3 regions of the Alkalibaculum bacchi genome follow, and region 2 is predicted to be linked to each of the others. Evidence: riboswitches for the same ligand, from Rfam matches in the RefSeq annotation. Region 2 holds a riboswitch; each other region holds the start of a gene.

Region 1 (4,588 bases), on a different contig from region 2:
CCGACCACCATAAAATTATTGCAGCTCACTTGCTGCTGTTTGTCCAGCGATGCGACCGAATACGATGATATCGGCTACTGCATTACCACCTATACGATTTCCTCCGTGAACTCCACCAGTGACTTCACCAGCTGCGTACAATCCTTTGATAGCTTGCCCCTCTGTATTGATAATATGAGCTTTTGTATCAATTTTTACGCCACCCATTGTGTGGTGAATACCAGGCGTTACTTCTAATGCGTAGTATGGACCCTCCTCAAGGGTTTGAGTTAGATGGGCTCTTTCAAATTCTTCGTCTTTACCAGCCTTAACATAAGCTGTATAGGTTTTTAAGGTGTTTTCAAGAGTTGCTTCGTCAATTTTTAAAGTTTTTGCTAAATCTTTGATGGTTTCTCCTTGCACAGCATAGTCATCTTCAATATATCCAGCTAAAGAAGCGTTTTCTTCTCGCATTGCTTCATTAACAATCAGATAGGCAATTCCGTTCTTTTGTTTCAAAATATTAGCTGAAACCACATCTCGTGTAAGGAGTTCATCAGTAAATCGCTTTCCATCAAGATTTACTAATATCGCTCCATCACCTCTTAAGCCCTCTGTGAACAAGTATCCTGTTTCTGGATCTGTAGTAGGATGGATTTGAATTTCTTCAATATCTGTTAAATCGGCTCCTACTTCTTGTGCCATAACGATTCCATCGCCTGTTGCGCCCTTATGATTTGTAGTTGAGAAGCCTTTTAAATCAGGGCGGTATTTTTCTACCATTTGACTATTAGCGCCAAAACCTCCAGTTGCAAGGATTACTGCTTTTGCATTGATATTAAACGAGTTTCCACTTTTGTCTGTAGCTTGTATTCCAGCAACTGCGCCATCTTTTTCGATGATTTTTTCTGCTGTTGTTTCTAACATAATCTCTACATTTTGTTCTTCTAATTTTTTAGATAAAACCTGTACAACTACTGGTCCTACAGGAGAACCGTCTTCAGGAGTATGGATTCTTGGATTTGTAGCTCCTCCTGATAAAGTAACTCGTTTTAAATCAGCTCCTAAATCATTTAACCATTCCACTGCATCAGGAGCATTGTCTACTAAAGTTCTAAGGAGCTCTGGGTTGTTCTTGTCTTTTCCACCTTTCATAGTATCATCATAGAAGGTTTGTTTGGTGTCTTTGATTCCGGCAGCTTCTTGATAAGGTGTCTCTGCTGCATTCATACCACCAGTTGCGTAATTTGTATTGCCACCAATAATAGGCATTTTTTCAACGATAACCACGGATTTTCCTGCGTTCGCTGCTTCTACAGCAGCGCTCATTCCAGCTCCACCAGCTCCCACGATTACTACATCTACGTCCATGTCTTTTTGAACTTCTTCACTTGATTCACCTGCATTAGGATCTTGCAATGCTTTCATATCTGCGCCTGATTTTTCAAGGGCTGCAGTAATGGCCGCAATCATGCCTGTACTAGATTCCGTTGCACCGCTAAGGGTGTCAATCGCCAGGCTTTGGCTTGAAAGTACGCTTTCAATTACTTTCTCTTTTGCGCTACCACCAATGCTTTCTGTTTCATGTGGAGCGTCGATTTTGATTTCGGTAATTTCATCTGCTGTAACGGTAACCTTTGCGGTAATAGTACCCCCGTGACCTTCTCCTGTTCCTTCATAAGTACCAGCAGTAAATTTTCCTTTTTTATCTGCACCTTGACATCCAAAGAACGTGGTTGCCAGAATTGCAATAAATAGTAGATAGCTGATAAATTTTAAGTTTTTTTTCATATAATCCTCCTGTTTTTTGTGATGTTGTTATAAAGTAATGAAAAATTCCTGTTAATAAATACAAGCTTTTTTATAGAGCCTCGTGGAATTTTTATATTATTTGTCAATTCAGGATAAATTATGTATGAAAACAGCTATCAGGGGTGGAGTATTCCTTAAGATATAATTATTCCAAAATTCGACATAATATTGCAAAATATTACAATATTATTGATTGACAACTCGTTAAATAAATATTACCATTAAGTAGAAAGTAAATAATGATAAAGGCAAACCTATTGAAAAATAGGGACGCAAAGCATGAAATCTAAAGTCTATAGGTTAATTTATGGTTTGCTTTGAGTATTTCTCTTGTGCCAGATATTGAAATACTTAAGTACATACCATTAGATGACTAATATATATTTTTGCTAAAAGACCAAGATGGTTCGGCCGCCAAAATTATGATCGCTTATATTTTGGTGGCTTTTTTTATTCCAAAACAAAGTAGAAGTTTGTTAAAGAATAAATATAGATTATGCCTATAGCAAAATATATCCTACAAAACGGTATGCTCTTCGTGATGAATATAAGAACTTAAAATAATAAACGAAAAGAGGAAACTTATTATGATAGATTTTCACTGCGATATCTTATTTCCAGAAAGCTCTACACCTGAAAACCTCAAAAAGACAATAGAGCTTGCTAAGGCTGCGAGTAAAGTTGGATTTACAAAACTCGTTGCCGCTCCTAGGTTTACATATCAAAAGGATTTTGTTTCTACATATGATTATGATTTAAAAAGGTGTGAATATTTAAACAGCCTCCTCAGAGAAAATAATGTAAATGTACAGATCTTTTTAGGCAGTGAAATCGATTTTTCATCAGAAGTAATCGATTGTTTAAAGAGAAAAGAAATTGCTACTATTAATGATACCCAGTACATATTAGTGCGATTCTATGAAAACTGCAGTTTTTATACTATGATTGACAGTGTGTTTAAATTGCAGATGGCAGGATATAGGGTAATTTTAAGTCAAATAGAAAAGTATCATTTTATAATAGAAGATCCTGATATTGCAAGAGAGCTTGCTGTGAGGGATATCTTATTTCAAATGGATGTAAGAAGCATAGAAGGGCATCACGGTAGTACAATCAAAAAGACAGCAAAAGCATTACTTAAATCTAATAGAATACATATCTTAGGAACTCATGCGAGTAAGCCTGATGATTACAGCCAGGCGAGAAGTAGTCTTAGTAAAATACAAAAGATAGTAGGTAAGGAAAGTTATCAAGAGATTACAACAAATGTGGAATCAATACTCACGAATAAGCTTATTGTTCCATCCGATTTTACAGGAGTCAAAAAATCAAGAAGGCGTGTGTTTAGCCTCAGATGAAAATATGGTCAGAAGGACAGAGCAAGAAGGTGCTGATAGTACTTTCTTGCTCTGTTTTTTATTTAATTGGGTTGAAAAACCAGCTACTGCTTAATAATTGTTCTACTATTGTTCGCCTTAACAGGAATGTGATATAGTATATAATAAATTTTGAAAATAAATGCAGATATATTTAGAGGGATAAATACTTTATGAAAAAGAAAATCGAATTATAGTTTACTTGATTAATAAAAATATGATACAGTTTGACAGATAATAATGTATCATAAAAAGTCTTAAGCAGAAAATACATAAGAAGGAATTGATTCTATGAGTCCAGAAAGAAAATCGACATCCATTCGAAAAGCGACCACTATCAACTTTTTTGGAAAATACACGAATATATTCGTGCAGTTAATATACAGCGCAATTTTAGCTAGAATACTATCTCCAGAAGATTTTGGTGTTGTGGCAGTTGTAACGGTATTTACGACCTTCTTTTCTCTGATCGCAAATATAGGTATTGGACCAGCTATTATTCAGTACCGAAATATAGATGAAGAGGATATTAATCATATATTCTCCTTGACGGTTTATATTGGCTTAGGTATTGGGATTTTGTTTGCTCTTTTTTCTATCCCAATCTCGATTTTTTATGATGATAGTGTGTACATTCCTATAGGGGCTTTGTTAGCCATATCTTTGTTTTTTAACACTGTAAATATTGTGCCGAATTCACTTCTTTTAAAAGCACAAAGGTTTAAATTAGTGAATTTACGATTGGTTTTAGTGTCTGTTTTATCAGCGATACCTACAATTATACTAGCTCTTATAGGATTTAAATATTATGCTATAGTCATTCATTCCATATTGGTTTCTTTTATTACTTTTCTATGGAATTTTAGCACGGTAAAACTTAAGTTTGTCTTAAAAATCAATACCGATAGCTATAAAAAGATTAGAGAATTTTCATCTTATCAATTTGCCTTTAGTTTAGTGAATTACTTTTCGAGAAATTTAGACAATTTGTTAATCGGAAAATTTATTGGCAGCTCCGCCCTTGGGTTTTACGATAAGTCTTATCGATTAATGCTTTACCCTGTGCAGAATTTGACTCATGTTATTACACCTGTACTTCATCCGATATTATCTGCACATCAAGATGATAGAGCATATATCTACGAAAAATACCTTAAAGTCCTTAAGGTTCTTTCGCTTCTTGGGGTGTTTGTCTCAGCTTATTGCTACTTTGCAGCAGAGGAAATTATTATGATTTTATATGGGGAGCAGTGGTACGCTTCTGTGCCTAGTTTTCAGCTATTAGCCTTATCCATATGGGCACAGATGATCAGCTCTAGCACTGGATCTATATTTCAAAGTATTGGTAATACAAAGTTAATGTTCTTAACGGGAACGGTGTCCTCCGTTTTAATCGTAGGTGCTATTTTAGTAGGCATCGG
Region 2 (4,588 bases):
AGAACTGTAGGACTTAAAATCTATCTTTTTCGTATCAGAAGGATTTCTAAGGGTAAAGTTCATCGTTCCATTGGATAAGGCATAGACTAAAACCTCGGCTTGCTCTGGTTTCACTAATAGGGTAAGAGTAGATGGAAGATCTGTTTGAGATGCTGGGTCTCGTTGTTTTGCATTGCCTACTGCAAGAACTTCAATATTTTGAAGCTGAGTGTATGTAGTGGTTACCTTAGCAATATCTTTGTTGCTATAGGTTACTAGAATATCGATTTTGTCCCCAACATTGACAAAGCCAGCTACTCCGACCACCTCATCTGTTGGAATGGAGATCGCCCTCATATCGTCTGGTATTCGATAAGCTAAATCTGCATCGGATTGACCTAGAGCTACTTTATTGGATAAAATTTGCTCTCCTTTTACGATTTCCATTGTTGAAATGCCTCCAATGATTTTACTGATAGATTTATTGGCATCTGGGTGTACGGCATCTGCAGGCATGGATTGAGATACCAACATCTCCTCTGTAATCTTTACATTAGCTGGAATAGTATTCGCCGCCACAATAACCTCTGTATAACCTCCCCCATCTACTGCAATAGCTCCAGATTTTTTCATATAAGTACTTAGTCCAAAGACTGTGGCTAGGCCTAAGATGATTGCAAGGATCAGTATTTTTTTATTAGCTCTCATAAATTTGCTCCTTTCTGTAGTACTAATAACTTACATTTTTTACTCTAATCTCATAACGGCTTGGGCGGTTAGAGATACCTCTTCTTTATTATTAAAAAACAGCCCTACGATGGGTTCAATCTCAGCTTCAGCAATAACAGTTGTCGTATCTGACGAAAAGGTAGTGTTTACACCAATTATTGTCAAACTTGATGCTACTGAAGCATTGATTACAGCCTCTTTTGCATCGTCAACAACTGCGCCCTTGTCATGATATATAGCAGCTACCCTAGCGCCTTCTCTTGCTGCGTTAGTAAGGGTAATCTTACCATTGAGTATCCAGCCAAATTCGATCATGCCTAGGATTAATGCCAATAATATAGGTAAAACCAGTGCAAATTCTACTAATGCTTGGCCTTTATCGCTCTTTCCTAACTTTAATAGACGACTCATCTTGCATTCATCCTCTCTACATGTGGCAAATCTTATGTTAAAAGGACAAAAAATCCTTATATATTCCGCTTAAAGTAAATAATGCACCAAGTGCAATGGCTACGCCATAGGGTACATATAATTTTTCATCATGGATTTGATGCTTTTCTAAAAGGAGATTCTTATGTATTTGATCTAATTTTTCACTTTTAAAACTAAGTGAAAGAGCTTGCATTATAGGTATTGTAAAAAATAAGAAGTATTTTTTTAAAAAACAAAATAATTTCTTTTGATAAATCAGGTAAACAAAAACTACAAGCAATCCAGAAATGGCAGAAAACAAAGTAGCAACTACTACAAATCTCCACCCCATAAGAGAACCAATCGCTCCCATTAGTTTTACATCTCCTGCACCCATAGCACCGGATGCAAAGGGGATGAAGAATAAAACCATCCCTGTAAAAAAGCCTGCAATACTAAAAACCAATCCTTCAAAGCCATTAAAAATTGTATTTAAAACAATTCCCATGAGAATAGCTGGAAAGGTTAAAGCATTGGGAATTCTCTTTTCTTTGATATCGTAAAATGTAGCAATAAGGGCTACCATAACTAATACGACTTTTACTATTAAAATGTCCATGTATGCTCCTAATCGTTTCATATAGTAGAAATGCTCTCTCTATTGGAGAGAACATTTCTTAAAATAAAAAAAATATTATGATTGTTCTGTTTAAGCTGTTTTTTTAGTTAACGCAGTTTTAATCTCTTCAAGTCTAGCCTTAACATTTGTCCCAATATCTGTTAAAGCTACGATTGCTATCACAGCGATGAGTCCAAGAATTAACGCATACTCCACCAAACCTTGTCCTTCTTCTTCTACAAATAATCTTTTTAATAAATTCATCTTTCTTCCTCCTTTTAAAATATGTATGCTACTACCTAATCCCCATAAAGTATTTTATTGCTTTATGTTCATTTATTATAAAATAGTGTGTTTATGTAGCATAAAAACACTATTTTGTAATCCTTAATTTAATCAATTTCTACTTCTTTATTCTGTATATTTTAATATTTGAAAGGATTTACAACTATTACGATAATTTAATCATTGTTCAATTATAATTAACGCGCGCCAAGACCCTCTTCGTATAAAAAATATATACCCATCGGCTTTTTTATCAAGCACATGAAACAGTAAATTTTTACATAAAAGCCCATACTCATCAGCTTATTTACTAGAAAGTTGACACAAAAAAAGCTGCCAAACTAATTTGGCAGCTGAACCATCCTAGTTATGTATTATAACCGTAGACTTCGTGCTTTGCGTCCTTACCTTTCGATAAGTTTGCCTTTTCAATAGATCCTTTTTATGCTGTTGTCCTATGTAATTCTGTAGGTTTGAATTTTTATATAAGCGAAAACGAATGTTACGTTCACATAGCTATTATACAATATTCGTCTATTTAATCAAATGATTTTGATAGTTTATCTCTTAGTATAATATAATTTATTTAATAAATATTAATTTTTCCCTCATTATACTTTCATTCGATTAATTGTGAACCACTACCATTAGGTCCTACATAATCTGTAGGATAATCGGGTAGATTAGGATATCCTACGTCATCATTTCCAAGATCATAGGTTTTAACAGAGGTTAATTTGAGAATTTTATCATCATAATAGTCAAACGTACATTTTACAAGAACTAAGCTTTTTAAAGACACATAGTCTGATTTATTTATTAAATCATTAATGTTTTTTTGACTTCCATTTTGTAAGATAACTTTCTCTGTATCAAAAGCTTTTGGTGATAAACTAAAAATATAAACATATGGAGTTGGAGTCAGGGTAGACTTGTGAGTGTTGTAATAATTTTCAATTGCTTTCTTCTTATTTGCAACCTTACCATTTTTAACCTGTAGTCCATCTTCTATGTGAAGCTGAAAGTAAGTGTTATTAGGAACTCCTTCATTTATGACATCAAAATTCTCTATACTCTGGAAATATCCCGAACTAACTTTATCCCAAACCTCTACCTGTGTTCCTATCTCTAAAAAGCTCTCATGAAAGTTAATAAAAGGTAACCCTTCACCTTCCCATACATATTGTTTTTCAGCTATTGCACTAGCAGAAACTTCCGTTTCTGTAAAACCTAAAATTCTAGCAAAGTAATGAGGAACAGTCTTTGTACATTCAACTTCAACTTTAGATTTATCATCCGTTAGATTTGCATCTGTATCATGTGCTCCATTTAATGCACCATAATTCTCCGCAGTAATTATAGCAGTATTTGCTGGCAAATCCTGCGCCCCCGCTAAAGCCGCCGCATCTGCAGCCTTTTGCATATTTGCTTTCTCTACATACAATATGCCCACATCTACTACTAAAGCAGCAATCCCCATTAGAACAACGATTGCTAGTACCACCATTATTAGGGCTTGACCATCTTCATTCTTGTGGATTTTTGCCCTTTGCTTTTTCATGCTCATGTCTCCTCTGCCTACTACTATAGAAGCCTTAGTTATTTTTCCTTACTGATTGATAGCTACTATTATGAAAAAAGATAATAATAAATGTAGCAATGTATTTAGAAATATCTGCAAATAGTATCTTAATATTATTTTGTTTTATTTAGTATATAATATCGATTCAAAAAATCAAGAATAATTTATAAATTTATTTTTAATTTTATAAATTCATGCAACTTTAACAAGTACAACGATAAGCAGTATACTGTTCATGAATTACATACCTATTCACTTATATATTTAAAGAAGTTAATAAAAATCCATCTATCTATGAGAACTTATGAAGCCCATAAACTCACTAAACGTTTAGATTATTTAGTCCATCACTTTAAGGAAGTACCAAACTTCATTAAATTTGTTTTTAAAAATATAAAAATATATCACAATTATAGTTTAGATATGTTAACTTAAAAACAAGTTTTAAAATTATAATGTTTGACTTTAAAACGAATTTAATATTATCAATAATTATTTCAATTTCTTATCCGACTAACTATAAGAGTATCCTAAATGCGATATTATGTCTATGTATTCTTGACTTTATAATCAAAACCTTGAATTTACATGAAATTAAAATTATTTCAATATAAAAATACAATTTATGTTTTTTCAATACATTCCATAATTTGCATATATTATATTTAGATATGGTAAAGATTATTTTTATTATAAATTTATTATTGATTATAGTTGGTTTCTGTAATATCATTATGGAGGTATATGGTAATAATTAATTAACAATCTACTCTCTGTAAATCTATGTAGATTGTATACGATATTCAATTATTTATTTATGCCATAGACTTATTTAAGTTAATTTAAAAACACAAAGGGGGAAGTATGTATGGAATTTACCTTTGATCTTGAAAAGAACAAAGAAAAAATTCTAGAGTTTAAGGGATTTATTTCAGACCACAAAGACATGCCTGGAGCTTTAATTCCAGCCTTGCAAGAAGCTC
Region 3 (4,588 bases), on a different contig from region 2:
TTACATCTGATAAAGGGATTATCAAAGGCAAGACAGAAAGTTTAGAAAAGACCTTAGAAGATTTAAACGATCAAATCGACCGATTTAACCTCCGAATGGAAAAGAAACAAGCCCAATACATAAAGATGTTCACCGCCTTAGACGTAGCCATGATGGAAGCAGAGAGCCAGATGAGCTGGTTGGTGGGGCAGATTGATGCGATGAATGTGAGTAAGAAATAAGGTGGTAAGGTGGTCAGCAAAACCGTCTTAGCCACCAGTGGTAGCTTAATGGAGGAACGATGAGGGCGCCGTTCCCTATGCATTTAGATGCAGGAGGTAAGAAGTTGGAAGTGGGAGGCTAGGGTCAAGCTTTGGGGTCAAAGATCCTTCGTCGCTTGCGCTCCTCAGGATGACAAAGCAGTAGCTTAGATCTAAGGGGTGCAGAGACTTGTGTAATCACCGAAGCTAACTACCTCAGTCATCTTGAGCGTAGCGAAGGATCTTACACAATCTCGCCTAGGGGCGAGTTCCACTTTCCGCTTTTTTCGACTAACAACTCTGATTAGCTAGAGCACTAATTACTTTCAGAAACCTCATATATCAAATAACCGCATAAAGGAGAAAAAAATGAACCACGCTTATGCAAACAATGTATATAAAAATAATCAAATCACGACGGCACCTAAGAAAAAACTGTTGATTATGTTATATGATGGTGCTATAAAAAATTGTAAGTTAGCGGAGATGGCTTTAGAGAGTAAGGACTATGAAACGGTTAATACAAACCTAAAGAAAGCTCAAGATATAATAAATGAGTTTATGGTTACCTTAAATTTTGAAACAGGTGGAGACATTGCCAAGAATTTATACCAGCTTTATGAGTATATGAATTTTAAACTCGTCCGTGCTAATATTGACAAAAATCCAGAGGGTATTATTGAAGTGAAAAATTACCTGCAAGAGTTGAGAGACACATGGGCGCAGATTTAGAAAATTTACTTGACCGAAGGAATGAAATTCTAAAAAAGGTGATCGCAAACATTCAATCTTGGGACGGAGAAATAGAAACAGGTATAGGGTTGATTGAGGAGAATAAAATCGAATTTGATCAAGTCATAAAGATTACGGAAGCTGTCAAAGAAGAACAAGGCTCCTATGCAGAAGACGAAGTTTATCGCACAAATATTAATATTCTTTCTACAGCACAAAGAGAATTAATGGAATCCTTACAAAAGAAAAAGGCAAATTTGGTAGGAGCTATGAAACAAGTGAAAAAACGAAATAATGTAGTAGATAGTTATATATCTGTCAGTAAAAGAGCTATATTTATAGATAAGGATATTTAAGTATACGTAAAGTTTAAGGTATAAAATAAATTTGATTTCCAACATTCTAACACACAAACGTAGTTGTCATTAAAAGACGATTAAGGTAGAACGATAAATTAAATCTTATTCAAGTTAAATAAAACCAAAGCGCAAAGAAAATCCATGTAAAATCCATGTATTTTTTGCGCTTTTTGTTGTTAGATGTAAAAATTTGTGATAATATGTCATATAAAGATAATATGTACTATAATGGCAAACTTATCGAAAGGTAAGGACGCAAAGCTATAGGGCCTTCGCAAGATGGCAGCCAGTTGCTATATTTTTTTTGTCAATTTTTAGTAATATTGTAAAAGGTCTACTTTATTTTAAAATAGTCAACTTAACCTATATGTTTAATAGGGAGAATAAGAAAGCTTAAAAATAGAACTTACTAATAGACGACTAAACTTTTAAGTTTAGAATAATTTGTACTAAATTATTAACGATTGCTAACCAAAGTGGAACAGCTATTAAACAACTGTACAAGAATCGTTAGACTATTGTATAAAATGGGTATTAGAAACTGTATAAAAGGGGTTTTACAATGAGTAATTTTAGTTATGATTTGATCAAAAAAGGATTAGATATGTCCTCTTTACGTCAAAGAACCGTATCTAGCAATATTGCAAATATCAACACACCTGATTACAAAGTGAATAAAGTTCAATTTGAAGACTTACTAAAGACAGCCATAGATGAAAATGCAGTGACTTTAGAAAAATCTCATCCTAATCACTTTGGCATTGGGGAAGTAGAAGATATAGAACCTATTGTAAAAAAAAGAGAATCTACTTCTCTAAACGACAATGGAAACAATGTAGATGTCGATTTAGAAATGACCGAATTAGCAGCTAATGAATTGTATTACAATACATTAGTCTCTCAGTTGAATTCTAGGCTCGCTAATTTGAACTATGTAATTAATAAATAAGGTGGTCAGGTGGTAAGGTGGTCAGGTGGTAAGCAAAACCTTATAGCCACCACTGGTGGCTGATGTGAAGATCCTTCGCTGCGCTCTAGGATGACCGGGGAGTTGGTTAGAGGCGATTCTTCGTATCTCTAAGTGCCGAAGGCCCAAGCTCTTGTCTCAGTCATTCTGAGCACCCAAGCTCTTGCCTCAGTCATTCTGAGCACCCAAGCTCCTTGCTCATTCATTCTGAGCGCCCTAGCTCCTGCCCCAGTCATCCTGAGCGTAGCGAAGGATCTTTGAAGACTAGCTATTAGAGAACAAACAATATACTAAGACATTTTTAAAATGTTTTTAAAGTGAGGTTAGTTTAATATGTCAGTGTTTAACTCCATGCAAATTAACGCAAGTGGATTAGCTCTTGAAAGATTAAAGATGGATACGATTTCTACAAATATTGCCAATGTAAACACTACTCGAACAGAAGAGGGTGGGCCTTATTTGCGTAAAGACGTAGTCTTTGAAGAGAAATTAAGAACTGAAATCAGCAAGGTTACAGGACGTATGGAAAAAAAGAGCGCTGGTGTTAGAGTGGTTGGCATTGCTCAAGATGAGGAAAATCTCGAAATGGTTTACAATCCATCTCATCCTGATGCCAATGAAGAAGGATATGTTATGATGCCAAATGTAAATATGGTAGATGAAATGATTCATTTAATCAGCACACAGAGAGCATACGAAGCAAATGTAACTGCCTTAAATACCAGCAAGAGCATACTAAAAAAGGCCTTGGAAATTTCTAAAGGGTGATTTCAGGTTAGTGGAAAGTGGAAAGCTGAAAGTGGAAGAAAAATAAGCTGAGACAGGGGAGGGAACGGTGCCTCACCGTTCTATCACTAAGCCACCACCGGTGGCAAAAATGCTTTTCCTTACCACCTTACCACCTTACCACCTTAAAGCTTACCACCTTAAAAACAATAGAATTGAGGAAACGTAAATGAACATATTGTCTTTATACAATAGTATTCTAGCTAATACAAACCAAATAAGTTATGAGTCATTAGCAAGTGCCAATATACCTACAGTCAATAAAACAGATTCTACCATTTTACCGAGTGAAAACTCTTCTGTTGAAGGAATTTCTTCCTTTAAAGATATTATTAGCAATGAAATTGAAAAATTAAATAATACCCAGGTAAAGGCTGATAAATTAACACAAGATTTCATTACTGGTGAAGTTGAAGATTTGCATAGTGTTATGATAGCAACAGAAGAAGCCCGAATTGCCTTAGAGCTTGCCGTTCAAGTTCGCAATAAATGCGTGGAAGCGTATAAAGAAATCAACAACATGCAATTATAGTTGACTTGTAAAGGAGTTATTTTAATACGATGGAAAGATTTGTGGCAGTTTTAGATGGAGCAAAGAGTGGTTGGAACAAGATTGACAAGAGGAAAAAAGTCTTAATGATTACTTTTTTAGTAAGTATTCTTGCCTTTGTTTCTATCTATACCTATTTTACACAAAGAACAGAATACGTTACTTTATTTAGTGATTTAGAACTTAGTGATGCAGGAAATATCGTAAGTGATCTAGAAACGAAGAAAATGAAGTATAAATTAGAAAATGGCGGTAGTGATATCCTCATTGACAAAAAACAAGTAGATGAATACCGTTTGCAATTGGCAATGAATGCAATGATGCCTGAAAATTCCACCGGTTTTGAGATCTTTGATGATACGGGCTTAATGGCCACAGAAGAAGATCGAGAGATCATGTATCAAAGGGCTCTAACAGGAGAACTACAGCGTTCAATTATGTCCTTAGAGGCTATAAAGTCTGCAAAAGTGCACTTAGTGATGCCTGAAAAGAGCATATTTGAAAAAGAGGATAAAGAGGCTAGTGCATCTGTTATAGTAGATGTAAAACCCAATCAAAAAGTCACAAACGACATGGTCAAAGGCATTGCCTCATTGGTTTCTGGGGCAGTAGACAATTTGCCTGAAAAAAACATTCAAGTAATTGATTCAAAGGGCAATCTCCTCAGCGCATTTTTACAAGAAGATACTGAATTAAATGCAACAGATATTGCATCTGGCTATCAAGAAATAAAAAAACAATTTGAATCAGAGCTTGAATCCAATCTAGATGATTTGTTGGGCAGTGCTTATGGCAAGGATAAAATAAAAATATCCGTCTATGCAGATTTAGACTTTGATTCAGAAGAAAGCACAATAATCACATATCAAGAGCCTGTTCTTCGAAGCGAGCAAGTATCTGCTAGTGGAGATACTATTGAGATGCAAAATGCTACCGGTGGCAATATAGATGACAA

The links. A riboswitch is a leader RNA that binds a small molecule or an ion and turns the genes downstream of it on or off. The one in region 2 is predicted to bind cyclic di-GMP.
Region 1: linked by a shared signal. The riboswitch ahead of DES36_RS13490 (CpsB/CapC family capsule biosynthesis tyrosine phosphatase) and the one ahead of DES36_RS06070 (Flp family type IVb pilin) in region 2 are both predicted to bind cyclic di-GMP.
Region 3: linked by a shared signal. The riboswitch ahead of flgB (flagellar basal body rod protein FlgB) and the one ahead of DES36_RS06070 (Flp family type IVb pilin) in region 2 are both predicted to bind cyclic di-GMP.

The regions. Positions count from the first base shown of each region.
Region 1 is NZ_QNRX01000024.1:24,993-29,580, reverse strand. Features, by position in the region: gene DES36_RS13495 (flavocytochrome c) at 16-1,770, opposite strand; cyclic di-GMP riboswitch class I at 2,029-2,114, shown strand; gene DES36_RS13490 (CpsB/CapC family capsule biosynthesis tyrosine phosphatase) at 2,379-3,149, shown strand; gene DES36_RS13485 (lipopolysaccharide biosynthesis protein) at 3,459-4,588, shown strand, end outside.
Region 2 is NZ_QNRX01000006.1:119,593-124,180, forward strand. Features, by position in the region: gene cpaB (Flp pilus assembly protein CpaB) at 1-687, opposite strand, end outside; gene DES36_RS06060 (TadE/TadG family type IV pilus assembly protein) at 727-1,119, opposite strand; gene DES36_RS06065 (A24 family peptidase) at 1,157-1,738, opposite strand; gene DES36_RS06070 (Flp family type IVb pilin) at 1,829-2,002, opposite strand; cyclic di-GMP riboswitch class I at 2,369-2,458, opposite strand; gene DES36_RS06075 (pilus assembly protein TadG-related protein) at 2,643-3,584, opposite strand; partial or broken gene DES36_RS06085 (NAD(P)H-dependent oxidoreductase subunit E) at 4,552-4,588, shown strand, end outside.
Region 3 is NZ_QNRX01000001.1:162,100-166,687, reverse strand. Features, by position in the region: gene fliD (flagellar filament capping protein FliD) at 1-221, shown strand, start outside; gene fliS (flagellar export chaperone FliS) at 609-971, shown strand; gene DES36_RS00815 (hypothetical protein) at 956-1,327, shown strand; cyclic di-GMP riboswitch class I at 1,551-1,628, shown strand; gene flgB (flagellar basal body rod protein FlgB) at 1,893-2,279, shown strand; gene flgC (flagellar basal body rod protein FlgC) at 2,631-3,065, shown strand; gene fliE (flagellar hook-basal body complex protein FliE) at 3,253-3,615, shown strand; gene fliF (flagellar basal-body MS-ring/collar protein FliF) at 3,645-4,588, shown strand, end outside.